Regions from separate parts of the Geobacillus sp. CX412 genome, predicted to be linked through region 2. Evidence: riboswitches for the same ligand, from Rfam matches in the RefSeq annotation. Region 2 holds a riboswitch; the other holds the start of a gene.

Region 1 (11,998 bases), 230 kb from region 2:
GTTCTTCTTTCTTTTGCTGAAAAACAGAGAACAAATATGGCGGCATGGTTCTTATAATATCGGAACAAATATCCATCCATATCCCCTCGCATTTTTCAATTTATTATCCTTTCTCTCTTACTCTATGCCTCCAGCTCGTTGTTTAACTCTCATTGAAGTTTTGTTTCTTAACGATCACCGCAAGAATAAACAATCCAACGATGACTGCAGCTAAACTAGCCAGCGTGCTTTCGGTAATGCCAAGCATAAGATAGCCAATTGCTGCAATACATGCTGCTGCGAAAGCATAAGGAAGCTGGGTGATTACATGATCAATATGATTGCTTCCTGCACCTGTCGAAGATAAAATTGTCGTATCAGAAATAGGAGAACAGTGATCACCAAACACCGTCCCTGCGAGCACTGCAGACAACGCAGGCAATAACATATTCATATCGGTCGAAGCAGCAATTTCACCAGCGATCGGCAATAAAATTCCGAATGATCCCCAAGAAGTTCCCGTAACAAAAGCCATCATCCCTGCAACGATAAACAGAAGAAACGGAAATAAAGAAATGTGGATATTCGATTGTTGAACTAAACTAGCTAGGTAATCTCCTGTTTGAAATTCATCAATTAACGTCACAATCGTCCAGGCAAAAATTAAAATGATACAAGCGGGAACCATCGATTTTACGCCTTCTTTTACACCTACGATAAAAGTGTTCGGATTTATTGACTTTTTTACAAAACTTTTATAAACGAAAATCCCCAATGTTACGAAAAGGCCGCCTAATCCGCCATACAGAAGCGATTTCGCTACATCCGTATTCTCAAAGATGGTTAAAATGCTTACTTTCCCGCCATCTATCGCTTCATATCCCGTCCATAACATGGCGAGCACAGTAGCGGCTACTAAACTCGCAAGCGGCCATATTAAATCCCCTACGGTTCCATTTTCACAAACTGGTAATGGGTTCATAAAATCCCCACTAATTGTCTTATTTTTATCCACCACTTCGCCAGTTCGAACCGCCCTTGCCTCATGTTTCTTCATTGGACCAAAGTCAATCCCCCAAAAAGCAACAATAAAGACAATCGCTAAAGCAGCCCAAACGTATAAATTCATTGGGATCATTTTGATAAAAGCGGTAAGCGGAGAATATTCCGTCACATGATGAAGGGTAAAAATAGTACCTAAAATACCAATAATGTAAGCACCCCAACTAGAGATAGGAGAAACAACACAGACAGGAGCAGATGTAGAATCAATAATATAAGCTAATTTTGCTCGCGAAACCCGATAAGAATCAGTAACAGGGCGGGAAATTTGCCCAACTATTAAACTGTTAAAATAATCATCGATAAAAATAATGATGCCAACGATCGCTGTCATGACTTGAGCTCCCGTACGGCTTTTTACTCGCTTCATCGCCCACTCTCCAAAAGCTTTACTACCACCCAATATATTTGTGAAAGCGGTTACAACTCCGAGAAGAATGAGGAAAAGCAAAATAAATATGCTCCACGTATTCCATGTGTGGTCAGAAATAAAAATTCCTTTAACAGCTTCCCACAAAATGAAGAACGTCTTTCCTAACGAGAAATTCGATAACAATAACGCTGCCGTAACAATACCGACTCCTAACGATAAAATCACTCTCCTTGTAATCATCACCATCAAAATAACAACGACCGGCGGAACTAAAGAAAAAATTGTATTTTCCATGTTCATCCTCCTCACCATTGTTTTCCTTATGCACAACGGCCTCTGCAATTTATCGCAAAGCTTCTTTTGCTTCATTTTGCTATAAGTCGGGAAATTCCCTTACTTTCTCATAATGTAAACGTTTTCTTGAACAAGTGAATCTATTCGATAAAATCCTTCCGTTAAAAAACAGAAAACGACCAGTGTAACCACTCATGATTAAACTGGCCGATGTCTATTTTGACAAACCGCCGGCAAAGACGGTTTAAATAGACTACGCAGTTTTATATACATTGTTATATGATGGTTGATCATGGATTATGCTTAGAAAATTTATGTGGCTCAGCCAAGCCGTATCCCCATGGAAACATATTTTAATTCTACAAATTCGAAAATGCCCTCTTTTCCGCCTTCTTTTCCTAGCCCCGATTGTTTCACACCGCCAAATGGAGCTTCCGCCACCGCTGGAAAGACGTCATTAATGCCGATAATTCCATATTCCAGCTTCTCCATGACTCGATACGCACGATGAATCGAATCGGTAAAAATATAAGCTGCTAACCCATATTGCGTATCATTTGCCTGACGAATCGCTTCCTCTTCCTCCACAAACGGCTGCAGCGGAAGAAGCGGACCGAACGTCTCTTCGTTCATTACTTTCATCTCTTTCGTAACATTCACTAACACGGTCGGTTCAAAGAAATGCCCCGGATGCGGACCATTCCATCTCTTTCCGCCGCAAACGACCGAAGCCCCTTTTTGTACTGCATCCTCTAAATGCTGCTGCACTTTTTGAACAGCCTCTTCATTAATTAACGGTCCGATATCCGCCGTTTCTTTTGTGCCAATATCGATCGATAAACATCGTACTTTCGCCATTAGTTTTTCGAGAAAATCATCCCAAATCGTTTTTTGCACATACACACGGTTCGCACAAATACATGTTTGGCCGCAATTGCGAAACTTGCTTGCAAGCGCCATCTCCGCCGCCAAATCAAGATCGGCGTCATCAAATACGATAATCGGCGCATGACCGCCTAGTTCTAAAGAAAGTTTTTTTACATGATCCGCGCTTCCTTTCATCAATAACTTGCCGACTTCCGTAGAACCCGTAAACGTAATAAGCCGCACATCAGGATGATTCATCCAGCACTGCCCGATCGAAACGGCATCACCGGTGACGAGATTGACAACCCCTTTTGGAATCCCTACTTCTTCCAATATTTTTACGATCCGATAAGCAGTTAACGGCGTTTCTGGAGCCGGTTTTAACACCACGGTACACCCCGCGGCAAGGGCTGGGGCTAACTTTCTGGCAATCATCGAGGCCGGGAAATTCCAAGGAGTGATGGCGGCGACAACGCCGATCGGCTGTGGAATGACCATTAAACGTTTATGTTTGTTCGATGAAGGGATCATTTCTCCGTACAAACGATTCGCTTCCTCGGCATACCAAAGAAAGTAGCTTGCCGCCGAATCGATTTCTGCTCTTGCTTCTTTTAATGGTTTTCCTTGTTCCGTTGTTAAAATGACAGCTAGTTCCTCCTTATATTCCAGCATTTTCGCATATGCGGCATATAACAGTTGCGACCGTTCCCTCGCCGTTTTTTCTGACCATTGCGGAAACGCTTGGCGGGCCGCACGTACTGCCTGTGCCGCTTCCATTTCATTGCCGTATGAAACTTCCGTAATCGTCTCTAACGTGGCGGGATTTTGAACAGGAAGCGTGCTGCCGTTATGCGCTTCCAACCATTGCCCATCAATAAAAATCGTTTTGTATAATTGGAAAATTTGGTCATGTATCGTTTCCCTCCAAAATGAAAACATTTTTCTATCATCCACTTCATTAATTATGAATAGTCTGCAAATAATGATTAGATGTTCTATGATTTGTCATCCATCATGCACAATCCCCACTGCAGCCAATCAAATAAACTTTTCATGAAAATATATATAAAAGAGCTCAAAAGAAATGACTAAAAAATAAAAAGCTAATTCATTTCCCGATTTTCTCTCTTCAAAACGGGAGATGAATTAGCTATATATTTGACAATCCCCTTAATAATATAAAATCTCTATATAATGGCATTTGACACATTTTCGCATAAACGGTGTCTCGAAAAACGAATGCTGACAATTTTTTTGGATATGGGCAATTTGCTGTTCCAATTTAAGAATTTTCTCCTTCAATTCGGCAATTTCCTTTTGCAATTCTTGAACATCATCGATAGAGAGATGAGCCATTTTCGACAAACTCCTTCGCTTTTTGTTTCATCCCTTCTTCCCTCACCGTTTTTTGCAGCTCATGTGAAATTTTCATCGAGCAAAACTTCGGCCCGCACATCGAACAAAAGTGCGCGACTTTCGCCCCTTCCGCCGGCAATGTTTCATCATGATATTCCCGAGCTCGATCTGGATCAAGCGAAAGGTTGAACTGATCGTTCCAACGAAACTCAAAGCGCGCTTTTGATAACGCGTCATCCCGCCGTTGCGCTCCCGGGTGCCCTTTTGCTAAATCGGCCGCGTGTGCTGCGATTTTATAAGCGATCACTCCTTCGCGCACATCATCTTTATTCGGCAGCCCTAAATGCTCTTTTGGCGTCACGTAACAAAGCATCGCCGTTCCGTACGCGCCAATGATCGCTGCTCCGATCGCGGATGTAATGTGGTCATATCCCGGCGCGATATCGGTCGTAAGCGGTCCTAATGTGTAAAACGGCGCACCTTTGCAAATTTCGATTTGCTTATCGACATTTTCCTTAATTTATGCATCGGCACATGCCCTGGTCCTTCAATCATCACTTGCACATCATGCTTCCAAGCGATTTCTGTTAATTCTCCGAGCGTCTCCAATTCAGCAAACTGCGCTTCGTCATTCGCATCGGCAATCGAGCCTGGGCGCAGCCCGTCTCCAAGAGATACTGCAATATCGTACGTTTTCAAAATCTCGCATATTTCTTCAAAATGCGTGTATAAGAAGTTTTCTTCATGGTGGGCTAAACACCATTGCGCCATAATCGAGCCGCCGCGTGAAACAATACCAGTCGTTCGGTTTACGGTCATCGGTATGTAACGAAGCAGCACCCCCGCGTGAATCGTAAAATAGTCCACCCCTTGTTCCGCTTGTTCGATGAGCGTATCACGGTAAATTTCCCACGTTAAGTCTTCGACGACGCCGTTCACTTTTTCAAGCGCTTGATAAATCGGAACCGTCCCGACAGGCACAGGGGAATTGCGAATAATATATTCTCGTGTCGCATGAATGTGTTTTCCCGTCGATAAGTCCATAATCGTGTCTGCTCCCCAGCGCACCGCCCAAAGCATTTTTTCGACTTCTTCTTCAATGGATGATGTGACTGCGGAATTGCCAATATTCGCATTAATTTTTACATGAAAACGACTCCCAATAATCATCGGTTCACTTTCCGGATGGTTAATATTCGAAGGAATAATCGCTCTGCCTGCGGCAACTTCTTGACGCACGATTTCCGGATCTATATTTTCGCGAATCGCAACAAATTCCATCTCCGGCGTAATAATCCCTCGTTTTGCGTAATGCATTTGCGTCACAGTTTTTCCTTTTTTTGCGCGCAGCGGTTTTCTCTCGAAAGGCAGAGTAATCTCTGATTGCTTCCCATTACGGAATCCGTTATCTTCCGGTTTCACTGGACGCCCCTCGTATTCTTCAACGTCGCCCCTTTCTAAAATCCAGCGTTTTCTTAGCGGCGGCAATCCTTTTTGAATGTCCGGCTGAAAATCAGGATCGGTGTAAGGACCGCTTGTGTCATAAACACGAACAGGTTCATTTTCGATGATTCCTGTTTCTGTCTTTGTTGGACTTAACGTAATTTCTCTCATCGGAACACGAATATCCGGTCTTGAACCTTCGACATACACCTTTTTACTCGCAGGAAATTGCATGAAAGATTTGATGTTTTGCATGTAACTCCTCTCCTTTAAAATAATGATTTAGGATCTGAAGTTACACCAAAACGCGGGGCGGAGATAGGAGAATATATGCGGAAATAAAAATCGGATTCTCTAAGAGAACCCGATGGAACGCAAATAGCGAAACGTACGCAGCAAACGCATACACTCCCGCTATCTACTTCCCTACGCTGGTATAACCCAGATCAGGTTCAAAGGGTCAAAGAACTTAAGCGCGTTCTTTTCTCAGTCCAAGCTATTGGACTCCCCTAGTAGATAAGCGACAAACTTATTTAATTTTTCTTAATATTAACATACTTATAAAGCAATGTAAATACGCTTCCTTATACGGTGAACCGTTTTAACATTGTTTGCATATTTTCTGCCATTTTGCTTAACGATGATGCCGATGAAGCAATTTCCTCCATCGATGCCATTTGTTCTTGCGTTGCCGCCGAAATATTCGCCGATCCAGAAGAAGATTGTTCCACAATCTCCGTCATATGTCCAATGGAAGCGGCCACCCGTTGCGCGTTTTCTGTCATTTGCTCGATCGCTGTGGATACTTGTTCGATTTGGGCATTGACTTCGCCGATGGATTGGCGGATTTGTTCAAACGACTGTCCAGCCGTTTGCACAACATCAAGCCCTTGCGATACTTCGCTAACGACTGTTTCCATCGATTCGATCGCTTTTTCCGTTTCTTCTTGGATATAGCCGATCAGCTGCGAAATTTGCTGTGCGGATTGAGCAGACTGTTCCGCCAGTTTGCGAACTTCATCCGCCACAACGGCGAACCCTTTTCCTTGTTCTCCAGCCCTTGCCGCCTCAATCGCCGCATTTAAGGCAAGTAAATTCGTTTGCGAAGCAATTCCTGTAATCACCTGCGTAATCTGGCCGATTTCATTCGAACGCTCTCCAAGCGCTTTAATAACTTGTCCAAGTGATTGGACATGGTCATAAATAAACTGCATTTGCTCTTCCATTTGCGAAATCGACTGTTTTCCGGATTGCGCTTTTGCCGATGTTTCATTTGCGTTCATAGACACGTGCTTCGTGTTCGCAGCCACTTGCCCAAGCGTATCGGAGATGTCGTTCATCGCTGACGACGTTTCTTGCGCCGTTTTCACTTGCTGTTCGGAATTTAATGAAATCGTTTCCATTGTCGATGCGATTTGTTCGGTCGCTTTCGTCGTCTGTTCCGCAATGATCGTTAACTGCCCGGAAAATTGCGTCATCTCATCGGAATGGCGCTGAATGTTGGCGATGACTTCCTGCCACGTTTCCGCCATTTTATTGAGCGAAACGGCAATTGGTTTTAACTGTCTTACTTCATTTATAGGAACACGCGCCGATAAATCTCCATCAGTCATCTTATCTAAATGCTGATTGATAATAGCGATCGGGGCAATAAATCGTCGATAGTTTAATATCGCAGAAACGACTCCGACTACAGCCCCAAATAATATGGTCGCAACAAGCGTCCACCAAAACGCCGCGCCGCTAATGCCGTTCGCCATACATACACCAAGGCCGATGAATGCAGTGCCAGGAATGACAACGAGCATCGTGCGCAAAATATAACTATGCAGCGACAACCTTTTTCCCACCTTTTTTCTAATATTAAAGAATCTTACTATTAATTATATCGGATATATTCACCTCTTTTTTATATTTCTAGTATATTACAAAACATAAAACAAACCGTTACCCTTTTTCATTACTACTTACTCTGCTCTTTTTCAAACACATAAAATGCCTATCCGAAACGAATAGGCATTTTCCTTATTTTCCGTATAACAACAATTGAGCAATGCCAATAAAATATTCTGACTCACGAATAATATGGTTCAGCACTACTTTTGCCGTTGGATTTTTGCTCACTGCTTTGCTTTCCGTTTTTATTTGTTGACACAGCTTAATAAATCAAGACTTTGCTGCAAGCAATGAGACACTAGCTGCAACACTTGCTGGTAAAGCTGATAAGGAACGTAATATCCCGCGCGAACGACCGATTCAATAAAACGCACTACTTGCTGATGTGTTGCAGAAAGCGCCTCTTCCCATTTTTTCAACGCTTCGACATAAGCCGGCTCTAAACCGCTAACAAGCTCCCGAATAACGACCGTATGCTCCTCTTCTTGATGCTTCCAAAATTCCGCTTCGTCTAAAATACGCAGCGGCATTTGCTGGCCATAGTAAAATTGCATGAACATCCCCCCATATTGCATGATATGGGGGAAAATGAAAAAGTATGAATATACAAACAAGCGTTCCTCTGAACCTCCCGATGGCTAAAGCCACGGGGTTCTTGTGTACTATAGAGCTTCTTCCATACCTTCGCATGGATACTGACTCTAATTCCACAAGACTTTCATGGGCAAACACCTCACTGGTGCTTATCGCCCTGTGCGCCCGATTCAAGACGTTGGATTTTTCTTCTCTATAAGAGTAGTATACCATCTTTGACTACGTCAAAGCAATCGGTTCATCCCATGTCTAAAGACGGGCTACACCCTGCATGGGCTTTCTCCGATTGTACTTGTAATTCACCATAAAAAAACGGGCATCTCCTTCTTAGACACCCGTTCTTTATGATCAATATCCAATTATGCTGGTTTCTCTGTCGTCACATACGTTCCGGCAATAAAATCATGAATCGAACGTTTATCTTCGCGCGCCGCCACCATAATGGCGCTAATAATTAGCGCAATGCCCAGCGTCACAGCATAAACAAGCCCGCCGACAAAGGACCGTAAAAACATCGTCCCGATTACGACTTTTCCGCCATTTACTTTCGCAATGCGGATGCCTAACAACTTTTTCCCTACAGTATATCCAGACCAAACCGCCGGCACAACTAAAGCGTAAACGAGGTTTGCTGCCGTAGTGAACCAATTCTCCTCCCAGCTTCCCGTAATAAGGTAGCCAATAAACACTAGCGGCAAACCGACAATAAGACCGTCTAATAAACCAGCCGCTAACCGTTTCCAAAATCCCGCTGGATTCCTCACCATGATACAATCCCCTTTCTTTCCCTTCGTCACTACAATGTATTCATCACCATTGCATCCGATTCATGGAAGATTATTATTTATCATACCGATTATTATTTATCATACCGGTTTATCTCTTTATTGACAATGCATGACATTATTTTTTCATTATCGAACTTTGAAAAACAGTTCAATTTAATGCAATTTCGCCACAACGACAGAAATATCATCGAGAAACGGATACTCTTCCTTAAACATTTTATTTATATGTACTATCATATTTTTGTTGTCTAAATGAATATATGGTTTTAGTTTTTCCCGGAACATTTCGATATTGGTTCTAACAGAACCATGGGCCCCTTCGACTACTCCATCCGAGTACAGCACTAACGTTGCTCCTGGAGCGTAATTTAGTTTTCCCGTTTCCACATGGAGATACGATAACAACCCGATCGGGGCACATCCTTGGTCCATCTCCTCGACTAAACCGTTTGGATGAAATAAAAAGCCAGGAGGATGACCTGCCGAAGCATATTCAATGAACTTTTCTTTTGTGTTTACCATCGCATAAACGGCAGTAAAATAATACGTATTCATTGGCCCATCTTCATGGTACAACAACTGCATATGTTTATTTAACTCATGAAATACTTCTTGCGGATAAATGCATTTTCGAATAACCCCATTTAATAATGAACGAACGGACATACAAATGAGTGAAGCAGCTACTCCGTTCCCCATCACATCCATCAAAAAGATTCCGTATCGGTCGCTATCAATCCGATACCATGCATACATATCTCCCCCTAATTCTCCTGAAGGGACATACATACCATATATATCAATCACTTCCGTTTTAAGCGGCTTGCTCAATACACGTTTTTGCACTTCCTGCGCTAACTTTAAATCATCTTTTAAGCTTGTTGCGGTCTTTTCGTTTTTGATCATATCTGAAAATAGAAAAAGATAAAAAATCAGATGCCCTTCTTTATCATGAATCGCTGTAATCGTCGTCTGTTGAGCATACACTTCCCCATTTTTCCGGCGCCCACGCAGACTCCCTCTCCACTGTCCTTTTTCAGCGACAGTTTTCTTAATGGTTTGATAAAATGTTCATTGTAGTAACCAGAATACAAAAAGTCTAATGATAAACCGATTGCTTCTGACCCGTACCCCGTAATTTCTGTAAAAGCGGGATTAATAAATTGAATAACTCCATTTTCATCTGTAATCAATATAGCCTGCTGTACATGTTCGCACACTTTTTCCGCTAGTAAAAGCTTTTCATTCATTTTTTTTATCTCCGTAATATCCGTAATCACTCCACTTAACATTACTAGCTTTCCATTTTCATCAAATGCGGGAAACGTTTGGTCCAAAACCCAGCGAACCGTCCCATCCTGTTGATGAATAATGCGATATTCATGTTCAAGACAGCTTCCCTTCCAAAGAGCAGATTGCTTTTTCTCTACCTTTTCTCGATCTTCCAGGTGAATAACTTTTTTCCATAGCTCTACATCTTGATAAAAGGCTTCAGGCTGTATTCCGTAAATCTTCTCGCAAGACGGAGAAACAAAAATAACCCGCCTTTCCGCTAAGTTGGCTAGCCAATAAACTTGGTCCGCTTTATTATAGAGTGTGTTCCATTCGTCAAGAAGTTCCAATAATTCTTTTAACGAAACATTTTTGTCTTTCCTGATTTTTTGCAAATGCTTATGAATCATATCCCATTCTCCATAAAAAAATTAATCGCATCTTTTTCCGTATCGAAAAGTTTAATAAACGAAGCAAACTTAACAATATGGAAAATTTCTTGAAGCGAATCTCGAACCCCTGCGATCACCAGCTCTTTTTGCTGCTTTCTTGCCGTCATGACACTATTGGCAATAATGCCAAGACCAGCGCTATTAATATATTTCACTTGTTCCATATTTAATATGAGATACTCAGCTGGATTTTGAATAAACTTAGCCATCGCTTTTCGAAATTGTTCGGTATTGTTCAAAGTAATATCTTCATTCCATACGAAAACATCAATTAGTTCATGCTGTGCACCCATATTCCGTTCCTCCAACAGTCGTCAATGAGCTTTATATTTACACATATAAAACAATACGTTATTCCCTTTTTGTTCAATATAAACATCGTCTACAATATGAGTGATAAGCTGCAACCCCCTGCCGCGCAAGCCTTTGTTGACCTCATCCTTTCTTGTAATGTCAAATTTCTTTCCATGTTGCTTTACACCAATAATCAAATTCTCTTTTCCACATTTCCAAAATACTTCAAAAGGCAGCTGGTTTGTTTTTTGACAATATTCATACGCGTTCGTACACGCTTCCTCCGTTGCTAATCGAAGAAAGAGACAATCACGTGGCAAAAATCCCATTTCACTTGCGATTTGCTCGGTTATATCCATCGCTTTCATAATATCAGAATCTGCCATTACTGTGATATTTCTCCTTATACTTATACTTTCCATCAATATTCCCCCTATTTCTTCTATAATATGTGTGCTAAATAGTACTTTTGTAAGTACGATAACACTTTCTATTCATAGGGGATGAGCATCTTTATAACAACACAGCAACATCGCACTATGTTCGCTTCTATATGTTTATTATAACTAAATACCTAGTTCTTATATACTATTAATGATTATAATACAAATTTATTTTGCTTCCTATTTCCTATATACCAAAACATTTCCATGTTAAACAAGCAGAAAATAAAAAAGGAACATCATCGATCCATAATTTTGTCTAATGATGTTCCTCATTGATAACTTTACGATTGTTTAACTGATATACAAGAGCAATTAGCTGAGAACGGTCGTTTACCCCTATTTTTTGAAAAATATTTGTAATATGGTTTTTCACCGTATGAATGCTAATAAATAATCGATCCGCAATTTCGCGGTTGCTGCATCCTTGGACTAATAAGTTTAACACATCCATCTCCCGGGTCGTTAAGCGTTCCGATAGCATATCGATATTCAATTCTTGCTTTGGCGTCTGATAAGTATTTTGCTTCATGACCATTGTGCCGATCCCTATTAATGCCGCAACATATACTTCCGCTTCTTTTGCAGCCTCGATATCTTTCAAATGAACAGCCATCACGCCGTGCACATGTTCATGAACCGAAAATGAAATTTCCATTACAGTCCCAAACTTTGTTTCACGCAGCTTCGGTATATTTTCTAGCAGTCTTTTTTCAGTAGAAAAGTAGCGTTGGCAAACATCTTCATAATATTCTGTTACTTGTTGTTCTGAAATGGCGCCACAATGAACCTTTACTTTCCTTTTATGATCGGCTAACACTGTAAATGCGAAATCACCGTACGCCAGTTCCGCAACAAAATCTGTCATCATCCGTATAATTTCAT
Region 2 (11,998 bases):
GGCAAAAAGGGCTGGAAAACCGCGGCTGGAACGCATTGTTTTTAGAAAACCACGATCAGCCTCGTTCTGTCTCGACATGGGGAAATGATAAGGAGTACCTTACCGAAAGTGCGAAGGCGCTTGGTGCGATGTACTTTTTGATGCAAGGAACACCGTTTATTTATCAAGGACAAGAAATTGGGATGACGAACGTCCAATTTTCGAATATTGAAGACTACAATGATGTTGCTATTAAAAGAATGTATCAAATCGAACGGGAAAAGGGTCGCTCCCATGAAGAAATTATGAAAGTGATTTGGAAAACAGGGCGCGACAATTCGCGAACCCCAATGCAATGGTCCGACGCGCCAAACGCGGGGTTTACGACGGGAACGCCATGGATGAAAGTGAACGAAAACTATAAGACCATTAACGTCGAGGCGCAATTGCGCGACCCGAACTCCGTCCTTCAGTTTACAAAAAAATGATTCGGCTTCGCAAGGAGAACGAAGTGTTTATTTATGGAACGTACGATTTGATTTTAGAAAAGCATCCGACGATTTATGCGTACACAAGAACGCTTGGAAACGAAAAAGCGGTGGTTATTGTCAATTTAAGCGATAAACCAGCGCTGTATCGATATGATGGCATTCGATTAAGCTCAGAAAATTTGGTGCTGCAAAACTATGATGTAAAACCGCATAAAAACGCAACACGCTTTAAGCTGAAACCGTATGAAGCACGCGTATATTTGCTGAAATAGACAAAAGCTGCCGTTCATTTCTCGGCAGCTTTATTTTGCTTCGGTGTGGAAGAACTGGCGCTTGCCACTAGCAACAGTGAAAGCAAGAGAGTGAATGCGGAGGCGGCAAATCTGATTCTGAACAGCTATTTCAGTTTTAGACTCTCAGATCAAGTGGTAATTTGGCCTAAACGCTTCAATGTACTGTAGACCGCTGACTCGAATTCGATGAAGCCCAAGTATGAAGCTGTATCTTGGAATGGGAATATTTGAGAAGCCCAAAATCCACCAATGCCGTTCTTACGGTCGATCCAGTAGAACAGGTTGGCTAGACCAGACCACATCAATTGGCCTGCTGGACGACCTGTAGGGGTAGGATCTTCGTTTACCTGGAATGTATAGGACCACGATTTTTGCACGCCAGGATAGAACTCACCGTCATTAGCTAGCGATGGATCGGACGAGATCCAGCCGCCGCTCTTCAATGCGCCAAGCCCGTTCTGAGCCATTTGCGCGACCGTTTCTGGTTTGATTACGCCCGCACCGTCATTCAGGATCATCCGGATAAATTTCATATACTCACCAATGCTGGCATACAAACCATGTCCTCCCATGTCCATTTCAGGAGATTGCGGCAGGATGAGATCAGGCAGTGGTGTGATATTACCGTCTTTTGCGCGACTGTGGATGGTTGCGCGGCGTTCCATCATCGACGGCGTTAGCGTGAATCCGATGTCGGTCATACCTAGAGGAGCAAAAAGATGCTCGGCCATTACTTCACCCAGTCGCTTGCCGCGTACGGCTTCGACAACTTTGCCAACCCAGTCGATGTTGACGCCATAGTTCCATCGTTCGCCTGGCTCAAATAGCAGCACACTCTTAATCGAGTCAAAGGTACTAGTGAGGATGGAAGGTATTCCTTTTTGCTCGCGATATCTGCGATCCTCATGACTGAAGAACTCGTAACCGAAGCCAGCCGTGTGGAGCATCAGCATGTTGATCGTAATGTCGGTTTTAGGTTCTCTTAATTTAGGCTGCCCGTCTGCGTCAAACCCCTCAAGAACCTTAATCTCGGCAATCTCAGGAACATACTTTTTGACTGGATCGTCGAGACTGACTTTTCCTTCCTCGACCAATTGCATCAATACTGTGCCGGTGATGGCTTTAGTGGTCGAGAAAAGAGCAAACACTGTGTCGGTGGTCATCGGCGTTTCCTTTCCGAGTTCTCGCACCCCGGCTGCACCTTCGTAGATGTTGCCCTCGCGATCAGTTATCATTGCAACCACTCCTGGTACGCCTCCAGCCCTGCCTACAGCTTTATCCAAAACTTTGTCAAGAACATCCTTGAGAGCATTCTTGATTGCTTGCCTCGTCATATTTTCGTCATCCCCCTCATAAGCTCTATTAATTTTATAATTTTCTATTTTTTAAGAATATTGATTTTTTTCAAACTAAATGTATCATGCCAGGCAGGGCTTGTCAAATTATTTTGTACTGTCCTTTTGTAAACTTCGCCTGCGGCAATTATATCCGGTTCAAGGGAGTAATGATATGCCTTTCATATTAAGCAGGATTTTTCTATGGATTATAGAATATATGTAAGAAAAGGAGGTGTAGACCTGGTTGCTAAAATTGTTGTCGTGTACTGGCCGATGGAAGGAATGGTGCACGACAGATGCCGTCGCTGACAGCGATCTACGGGTTGTCTTTCACAGCAGGTGAGACATTGGGCTTCCCTTCCTGATGGAACCCAGGTGTTTCCTGAGCGGCAAGCGGTGTTTTCTGGTTCCATCGCGATGAGTCGATTTTTATAGATTTTAGTAACCAGGAAAAAATTATGGATGAAATTCGCTACCCGATTGGTAAATTTCAAGCACCGGCTGCGTTTTGCGAAGAAGATGCGAAACAGTGGATTTCTGATATTCGCCAAATACCAGTAAAATTGCGGGAGGCGGTCAGCGGATTAAATGAAGAACAGCTGAACACGCCGTATCGAGATGGTGGGTGGACGGTTGCACAAGTTGTCCATCACATCGCCGATGCAAGCATGAACGCGTTTTTACGCACAAAATGGACATTGACGGAAGATGTTCCTTCGATTAAACCGTTTGAGGAAAATGATTGGGCAAAGACGACAGAAGCTCGTTCACTACATATCGAGCCATCGCTGCAATTGCTCGAAGGCCTTCACGAGCGGTGGGCGCATCTGCTAGAGTCGATGAGCAGCGATGATTTTCAGCGGAATTTTTATCATGAAGGTACAAAAGAGAACGTCCCTTTATATGTGTTAATCGCCATGCACGCATGGCACGGCAAACATCATACGGCGCAAATTGCTTCGTTGCGACAACGCAAAGGATGGAACTAAAAGCTGCCTAGACGGGCAGCTTTTTTATCTCATTATAAGAGGGGAAACTTATGCTTGAAATTGCTGCGCCGCCTTATTAACAGAAGGAGAAGCAATATATCAGATTGGTCAATGTTATCCTAGCAAGCAGGATATGGCTTATTTGATAAGGAGATATATTGGGGGAAATTGGCTTTATGAATGATAGCGAAAAAATAAGCTGAACATATTTTTATAAATTTCCAATAAGCTTTTTACATAAAAAATTTATCTATTTATGTTACACTAAACTGTATTGAGTGTTCGGTTTAAAATGAATGATTGGAGGGAGTTTGCGGTGGGGGAACCACAAAGTCAAAACATCATAGATGCGACGAAGGAAAAAATTTGGACAAAAGATTTTATACTTATTTGTTTAGCTAATTTTTTTGTTTTTCTTGGATTTCAAATGACATTGCCGACGATTCCGCTGTTTGTCGAGCATCTTGGCGGCAATGACCAGCTGATCGGTTTAGTGGTCGGGATTTTCACATTTGCGGCATTAATGGTGCGGCCGTTTGCCGGGCATGCGTTAGAAACAAAGGGGCGGCGTTTTGTATTTTTGCTAGGGCTTGCGATCTTTGTCCTTTCGGTCGGATCATACAGCTTTATCGCGAGCATTTTTTTGTTGTTTATGATGAGGGTTATTCAAGGCATTGGGTGGGGGTTTTCGACTACTGCCTCCGGAACGATTGCCACGGACATTATCCCTGCCAGCCGGAGAGGCGAAGGAATGGGGTATTATGGACTATCAGGGAATTTAGCACTTGCTTTTGGGCCATCTATGGGGTTATTGCTCGCCGGAATGTTGTCATTCCGCCATCTTTTTTTGATTTGTGCCGTTTTAGGTTTGGCGTCACTATTGTTTGCTTCGAATATTACATATAAAAAAATCGGACAGCCGCAAGCGCAAGCGCGTAATAAGTGGGATATTTATGAAAAAAGCGCGCTAGAGCCTTCAATTTTGCTATTTTTCCTTACGGTGACATTTGGAGGAATTGCCTCATTTCTGCCACTATATACTGCACAAAAAGGAATTTCAGGAATTCAATGGTATTTCTTGCTATATGCGCTTGCGTTAATGGTAACAAGAACGTTTGCCGGCCGGTTGTATGATAGAAAAGGCCATCAGGCGGTGTTTATACCAGGTGCTGCACTGATTTTCATTGCAATGTTATTGTTGGCTTGGCTGCCAAGCAATGCGATTTTGTTTATCGCAGCGATTCTTTACGGGCTAGGGTTTGGAACGGTGCAGCCAGCACTGCAAGCATGGTCTGTGGAAAAAGCGGCAAAAAACCGAAAAGGAATGGCAAATGCGACCTTTTTCGCCTTTTTCGATTTAGGGGTCGGAGTAGGAGCGATGGTTTTTGGGCAAATTGGCCATTGGTTCGGTTACTCTAGCATTTATATAACTGCCGCACTATCCGTGTTGATTTCTATTAGCTTTTACTTATATATTTTGCATAAACAAAAAAACGCTTAGGACTGTATGACAGTCCTAAGCGTTTTTTTGTTTAGAAAATGGAACCATTTAGCTATCTGCGCGAATGCACTTCATAAATGGCAAATTTTAAATAGTCGCCTTCATCGGCAGCAAGCAGCTTTGGATGATCGTAGCCGGCGCCGCTCCAGTACACTTGCCGCAAAATTTTCTTCGCATCAAACGCCGCTTCTTCGATCATCGCTTGGAACAAATCAGCGTGAACATGGTACGAACAGCTCGCTGTGACGAAAAAGCCGCCATCTTTGACAAGCTTTAAGCCGTTTAAGTTAATGTCTTTATAGCCGCGCAGCGCTTTCGGAACGGCTTGAGCTGATTTCGCAAACGCTGGCGGGTCAATGATGACAACGCCCCATTTCTTTCCATCGCGAACCGCTTCGCGCAAATAATCGAATGCATTGGCGACGACAAAATCGACGTTGGTAAAGCCATTGAGTGCGGCGTTGCGTTTTGCTGTTTCAATGGCGTGTTCGGAAATATCGACCGCAGTGACGTGTTTCGCACCATATAAGCACGCATTGAGCATAAACGAGCCAGTATGGGTAAAACAGTCGAGCACTGTTGTATCGCTGTTAATGAGCGGTTTAATCGCCGCTCGGTTTTGTCTTTGGTCGAAGAAAAATCCCGTCTTTTGCCCGTTTTCAATGTCGACGATATATTTGACGCCGTTTTCTTCAATCAGCACTTCCGTTTCCGACTGGCCATACCAAAAGCCTTTTCTTGCTCTAGCCCTTCTAGCTCGCGGACATACACGTCATTGCGCAAATAAATCGCTTTTGGCTTAAATACTTCAAGCAAACCGCGCAAAATCCAGTCTTTCCGTTTTTCCATCCCGAGGGAAAGAATTTGAACGACAAGCACGTCTTCGTATTTATCGACGATCAGCCCCGGTAAAAAGTCAGCTTCACCGTAAATAGCGCGGCATGAGCGAACGCCGGGAATCATTCGCTCACGATACTCCCATGCTTTGCGGATTCGGTCGACAAAAAATTGTTCATTTAGCTCTTCATCAGGATTTTGCGTCAAAACGCGCACAATGATTTGCGATTTCGGGTTAATATAGCCCTTTGCCAAAAAGTAGCGTTGATGATTATATACGTCCACAAAATCGCCTGGTTCAAAGTCTCCTTCAATATAATCGACTTCGCTTTGGAAAATCCATGGATGTCCTTGTTCCAGCCGTTTTTTTCGCTTTCGTTTTAAAAATACGTTTGCCACGTTCTCCACTCCATTATGATATAGTCGTTTGCTTTTTCTATGATACAGAATTGCGGACAAAGACGCAACGCAGGCAAGTTTGTCGACATTTGGCAGGACTATTTTCTTCTAAACAGAATAACGATAAGCATAGATGAAAAGAAAAGAGGGATTGTGATGATTATCGCAACGACGGACTATGTACCAGGAAAACAAATAAAAGAGTATATCGGATTTGTACAAGGAAATACGGTACAGTCAAAACATATCGGCAAAGACATTATGGCTGGTCTGAAAACGATTGTCGGCGGAGAAATCAAGGCGTATACCGAAATGATGGACGAAGCGAGAAAAATTGCGATTGGACGCATGATAAACGAGGCGAAACGCCAAGGAGCAAATGCGGTAATCGGCGTAAGAGTCGCTACAGCGGCAATTATGGCGAATACGTCGGAAATCTTGGCATACGGTACAGCAGTCATCGTGGAATAGTAAAAAAAGGGTTGACAATGATATTTACCGTGATATGATAAATTTAAACAAGGGAAAATTTTTTATATTGGACGCAATCCACTAGGGGGGCCTTTAGAAAGGCTGAGATCAAAGTGTGCCTTTGAGACCCTTAGAACCTGATCTGGGTAATACCAGCGTAGGGAAGTGGAGTGGCGCAGTCGTGGGTTTTTCTGTGTTTTTTCGACGACTATGTGTGCAACACCACTTTCTTTACGCATCGTAAAGGAAGTGGTGTTTATTTTTTATAAAAAGAGGGGGAGAGATAAAGATGTCATTTGCGATGGAATTGCGGAAAAAGGCCGATCCGATCTGGCAGGCAAGCTTTCGCCATCCTTTTGTGAGAGAGTTAGGGGAAGGAACGCTAGACCTTACTCGTTTTCGCTATTATGTGATGCAAGATGAGTATTATTTGCGCCATTTTGCGAGAGTCCAGGCAATTGGGGCAGCGAAGTCTCCAGATGCAAAGACAATCGCGAGCATGGCGCATCATGCCCAAAGCACATGTGAAGCAGAATTATCTTTGCATGAAACGTTTTCCGAGCTGCTTGGGATCACGGAGGAAGAAAAAGCGTCATTTATTCCGGCGCCGACCGCATACGCGTATACGTCGCATATGTACCGGGCTGCGTACGAAGGGCATTTAGGTGATGTGATTGCAGCGATTTTGCCGTGCTACTGGCTTTATTATGAGATTGGTGAGCGGCTAAAGGACTGCAAGCCGAAAGAGCCGATCTATCAGAAATGGATTGGAACATATAGCTCCGAATGGTTTCGCAGCTTAGTAGAAGAACAAATCGCCCGTTTGGATGCGATTGCGGAAGCAGTCACCGAATCCGATCGCAAACGGATGGAACAGCATTTTCTTATTAGCAGTGAATATGAATACGAATTTTGGGAGATGGCATATCGCTTAGAAACATGGCCATCAGCAAGAAAGGAGATCAAAGAACATGTCAGCAACTAAAGGGTTGAAGCTCGTTGATATTTTAACGACAATCGTGATTTCTGTCGTTTTTGGGATCATTTATAAAATTTGGGGACCTCTCTATTACTTTGTTAAGCCATTTGGGTTTCATGTTGATCAATTGATTTACGGCATGTGGTTTATCGCCGCCTCGGTGGCATATTTGCTGATCCGCAAGCCAGGTGTTGCGCTGTTAGCGGAAATTGCTGCTTCTTCTGGAGAATTTATTATGGGCTCAGAGTGGGGGCTAGAGGTGCTTATTTACGGAGTCGTTCAAGGGCTTTTGGCGGAAGTGGTGTTTGCCGCGTTCCGTTATAAACGGTTTGACGCATTGGTCGTGTCGTTAGGGGCGATTGGTGCGACGATTGGCTCGCTTGTGATGGATTTTTATAAAGGGTATATTGAATCGCTGGCTCCTTGGAACTTGGCATTATTCCTTATTGCCCGTTTTATTGGCGCAGTGGTGATTGCCGGTGTTTTTGCCGTTTCTTTAGTAAAAGCGTTAGAAAAAACTGGTGTGACGCAAATGTTGCGCCCGGCTTCGAAAGAAGATTACGATGCGCTTGATCGTTAAAAAAGGTGGCGTGTGAACCGATGAAACCGATAGCATCTGTTGAACGGCTGCGCTTGAAATTTCCTGGAAAAGATACATTGTTATTTAAAGATTTATCGATCACGTTTTACGAAGGAGAAAAAGTGTTGTTGCTCGGTCCATCCGGATGCGGAAAATCAACATTGTTGCAAGTGCTGTCGGGCTTGATTCCGCATTCGATCGATATTCCGATGAAAGCAGAGCGAGTGCAGCTTCCCGATAATTGGGGCTACGTCTTCCAAGATCCCGATTCGCAATTTTGCATGCCGTTTGTCGATGAAGAAATCGCCTTTGCGCTCGAAAATATCGGTGTGCCGCGCGAAGAGATGAAAGAGCGGATCGAGAAGCTGCTAGAGACAGTTGGTCTTTTTGTAGAGCCGCATACCGATATTCATACACTATCGGGAGGAATGAAGCAACGGCTCGCCCTTGCTTCCGTATTGGCGTTAGATCCAGATGTACTGTTTTTGGATGAACCAACGGCAATGATTGATGAAGAAGGAACGGAAGCGATTTGGCGGACGGTGAAACAAATTGCCCATGATAAAACGGTCATCATTGTCGAACATAAAATCGATCATATACTCGATTTTGTCGATCGGATTATTTTATTTAATGATAACGGCGAGATCATTGCTGATGATAAAGCGCAAACGGTGTTTTCCGATTACAAAGATATCATTGCTTCACAAGGAATTTGGTATCCCGGTGTATGGGATGAATATATAGCGAAGCGGCAACGCCAGCGAGTGAATGTTCGCCAAGAGGAAATTATCCGCCTTCGCGAGTTCCAAGGCTATCGCCTGCGCGATGTCAAAATACGCGTGGAAGAAGCGACCGTATGCGCAGGAGAATGGATTGCCATTACCGGCAAAAACGGCGCTGGGAAAAGTACGCTCTTGCACGCGCTGATGAAGCTCATTCGCACAGACGGGACGTATGAGTTATACGGAAAAGACAGCAAGCAGTTAAAACAGCTTCATCGTTTGATTGCATTTGTCTTCCAAAATCCGGAATTTCAGTTTGTTACTAATTCTGTACGAGAGGAGATTGCTTATTCGCTTCGTTTAGAAAAACGAGAAGAAGCGGAAATTACGGAAACGGTCGAACAATTGCTGCAGAGATTCCACCTTCGAAAACAGCAAAATCAGCATCCATACCAACTTTCCATGGGACAAAAGCGTCGTTTAAGTGTGGCTGCATCGATCGTAAGCGGACAGCAAATTTTCCTGCTCGATGAACCAACGTTTGGGCAAGATGCAAAAAATACGTTTGCGCTGCTTGAGTTATTGGAATCGTATCGCGAGCAAGGAGCAACGATTATGATGGTCACCCATGATGAGAACATTGTCAAATATTTTGCCACAAGAAGATGGGTGATTGAAGACGGGCAGCTGTTGAAAGATGAACGGATTTCTCCTCATCCATCCAAAGCGGCTGTGCTGTCCGTGTAGGGAGGTATAGATGATGAAATGGAACATTCATTATCGAGAAACATGGCTGCATCATACGAATCCGAGCTTAAAACTTATGGTGCTCATTTTGTTGTTTATCGTTGTTTTATTCGTACACAACCCAAATGTTTTAATCAATTTTTCGTTCGGTCTTCTCTTGTTATTTATGCTGTATACCGGCTATCCATGGAAGTTTTTGCTGCTATTGTTTTTGCCGTTTTTTCTTGTATTTGTGTCGACCGCGTCATCGATGATTTTGTTTGGTGAAGGTTCGACGACATGGTTTCGCTGGGGGCTTATCCATGTGACGGAAGAAAGCTTTTTGCGCGGAATGCATCTTGGATTTCGAGCGCTTTCGTTCGCGCTCCTTGGGCTTTTGTTTTCCCTAACGACAAGACCGGTCCGCTTATTTTATTCGCTGATGCAGCAGTTAAAATTAAAGCCAAAATACGCTTACAGCTTTTTAGCAGGCGTTCGCTTAATTCCGATTATGATCGAGGAATTTCAAACTGTAAGAAACGCGTTAAAAGTACGAGGGGTTGTCCATAACGGATTGTTCGAAAAAATGAAGCGGTATGCGATTCCGCTTTTATCACAAAGCATCCGCCGTGCCCAGCGCATCGCTGTTGCGATGGAAGCAAAGCGTTTTTCCAACAGCGCAGAGCGAACGTTTTATTATGAAATCGGGTTTAGCAAATATGATATTGTGCTTGTTGCTGTTTTTATCATAGTGACGGCAGCGGCTTATTACGCCGGGATTTATTATCCGTACATTCCGGTGGAAGATGTGCGGTAGAAAGCAAGGGATCAGAATGGAAAGACAACTTCATATCATTTCAACAGGAAAACAGCCTTTAGACCAGTTCGTTGCGATTTGCGCCCGCGTTCATCCATATGTAGACGCGATTCATGTGCGGGAAAAAATGAAAACAGCAAGGGAAATTTCCGAGTTTCTTACAGCGTTAATCAAGCAAGGAGTGCCGCCTAGAAAAATCATCGTGAACGACCGAATTGATGTGGCGGTGGTTTTTGGAGTAAAAGGAGTCCAGCTTGCGCACCATAGTTTGTCTGTGCGGAAAGTAAAACATCATTTTCCTTCGTTGTCTATCGGTTGTTCGGTTCATTCGATCGCTGAAGCGATGGAAGCGGAAGAAAGCGGTGCTGATTATTGTATATACGGCCACGTTTTTGCTACTGGAAGCAAAGTAGGGGTACCGCCGCGCGGAATAGAATCATTGCGAAGTGTCGTCAATCACGTGAATATTCCTGTTATCGCGATTGGCGGCATCCATTCCAATAATGCAGAACAAGTACTGAAAGCTGGTGCGCACGGGATTGCCGTCATGTCAGCAGTATTTTTTGCTGAAGATCCTGTTGGCGAAGCAAAGAAACTTAAAAAAATTATAGAGAAAATGGCATGAACGAGGAAGAAATCGTTAGCAGAAAAGGGAAGAGGGGATTTAAATGGAACGTTACCATTACGACGTTGTGATTGTCGGCGGCGGAATTATTGGCGCTTCTATTGCTTTTCAGCTGGCGAAACGTCATTTTCGCGTCGGTGTGCTTGAAAAAGGGCGGATTGCGAGCCAATCATCAAGCGCGGCGGCAGGAATGCTTGGAGCGCAGTCTGAATTTTCCGAAGAGAGTCCGCTTATTCCTCTCGCTCTCAAAAGCAGGGAGATGGTTCCTGAACTTGCGAAGGAATTAAAGGAACTCACCGGAATCGACATTGGGCTTGTACAGAAAGGCATGTTGAAAGTGGCGGTGACCGAGGAAGAAGCGGCGGCCCTCCGTCGCCATTACGAATTTTGGCAGCATACCGATTATCCAGTACGCTGGCTGTCGATGGATGAGGCAGCGGAAATAGAGCCGAATGTTTCCCGCGATTTAGCGGGCGCGATGTACATCCCATCAGACGGACAAGTGAGCGCTTCTGATTTCGCTGCCGCTTTTGCGAATGCCTCGATTGCCTATGGAGCAAAGTGGCATGAGTATACGGAAGTCATCGATTTACAACAAGCAAATCATTCATACATGATTCGCACCAATCATGGAACGATCGCAGCCGATGTTGTGGTTATTGCGGCAGGAGCATGGTCTTCGCGTGTTCTTGCCAAAACGGGCATATCGTTGCCGATGTATCCAGTCAAAGGGGAATGTCTTCTTGTAAAAACAGAAAAACCGTTAATTCAAGCGACCTTATTTGCGAAAAACGGTTGTTATATCGTTCCAAAACGAGGAAATCGCCTGTTGATAGGGGCAACTTCGACACCGCACACATTTGACCGAAAAGTATCGATTCATGGAATCATGAGTTTGCTTGAACGTGCGCATCATCTTCTTCCAGAAATGAAAAATGCGGAATGGGAAAAAGCGTGGAGCGGCATCCGTCCGCAAACGAGCGATGGCTTGCCATACATAGGGGAGCATCCGTGCTATCCGAATGTATGGATCGCGACAGGTCATTACCGGAACGGAATTTTGTTAAGTCCGATCACCGGCGTATTATTAGCCGATCTCATTGAAGGAAAAGGAAGCGAGGTCGACCTTGCTCCATTTTCACTTACAAGACATCAAGCAAAGGTGGGGAAGTGATGGAACTCATTATTAACGGCGAATCGATTCATGTTCCAGATGAAGTGAAAACGGTTAGCGATTTGCTTGCCCATT

What was found. A riboswitch is a leader RNA that binds a small molecule or an ion and turns the genes downstream of it on or off. The one in region 2 is predicted to bind thiamine pyrophosphate.
Region 1: linked by a shared signal. The riboswitch ahead of thiC (phosphomethylpyrimidine synthase ThiC) and the one ahead of tenA (thiaminase II) in region 2 are both predicted to bind thiamine pyrophosphate.

The regions. Positions count from the first base shown of each region.
Region 1 covers NZ_CP103461.1:3,082,653-3,094,650, forward strand. The annotation lists gene NXM86_RS16120 (aminotransferase class I/II-fold pyridoxal phosphate-dependent enzyme) at 1-76, opposite strand, end outside; gene NXM86_RS16125 (Na+/H+ antiporter NhaC family protein) at 143-1,708, opposite strand; gene NXM86_RS16130 (NAD-dependent succinate-semialdehyde dehydrogenase) at 2,030-3,514, opposite strand; gene NXM86_RS16135 (hypothetical protein) at 3,746-3,931, opposite strand; partial or broken gene thiC (phosphomethylpyrimidine synthase ThiC) at 3,909-5,629, opposite strand; TPP riboswitch at 5,781-5,895, opposite strand; gene NXM86_RS16145 (methyl-accepting chemotaxis protein) at 5,959-7,212, opposite strand; partial or broken gene NXM86_RS16150 (DUF2935 domain-containing protein) at 7,400-7,824, opposite strand; gene NXM86_RS16155 (RDD family protein) at 8,224-8,631, opposite strand; partial or broken gene NXM86_RS16160 (SpoIIE family protein phosphatase) at 8,806-10,334, opposite strand; gene NXM86_RS16165 (STAS domain-containing protein) at 10,331-10,669, opposite strand; gene NXM86_RS16170 (ATP-binding protein) at 10,691-11,092, opposite strand; gene NXM86_RS16175 (response regulator transcription factor) at 11,373-11,998, opposite strand, start outside.
Region 2 covers NZ_CP103461.1:2,850,273-2,862,270, reverse strand. The annotation lists partial or broken gene NXM86_RS14905 (glycoside hydrolase family 13 protein) at 1-742, shown strand, start outside; gene acmB (methyl acetate hydrolase AcmB) at 892-2,097, opposite strand; gene NXM86_RS14895 (YfiT family bacillithiol transferase) at 2,559-3,089, shown strand; gene NXM86_RS14890 (MFS transporter) at 3,382-4,590, shown strand; partial or broken gene NXM86_RS14885 (class I SAM-dependent rRNA methyltransferase) at 4,643-5,826, opposite strand; gene NXM86_RS14880 (YbjQ family protein) at 5,983-6,297, shown strand; TPP riboswitch at 6,371-6,478, shown strand; gene tenA (thiaminase II) at 6,587-7,282, shown strand; gene NXM86_RS14870 (ECF transporter S component) at 7,269-7,856, shown strand; gene NXM86_RS14865 (ABC transporter ATP-binding protein) at 7,877-9,328, shown strand; gene NXM86_RS14860 (energy-coupling factor transporter transmembrane component T family protein) at 9,342-10,124, shown strand; gene tenI (thiazole tautomerase TenI) at 10,141-10,749, shown strand; gene thiO (glycine oxidase ThiO) at 10,793-11,923, shown strand; gene thiS (sulfur carrier protein ThiS) at 11,923-11,998, shown strand, end outside.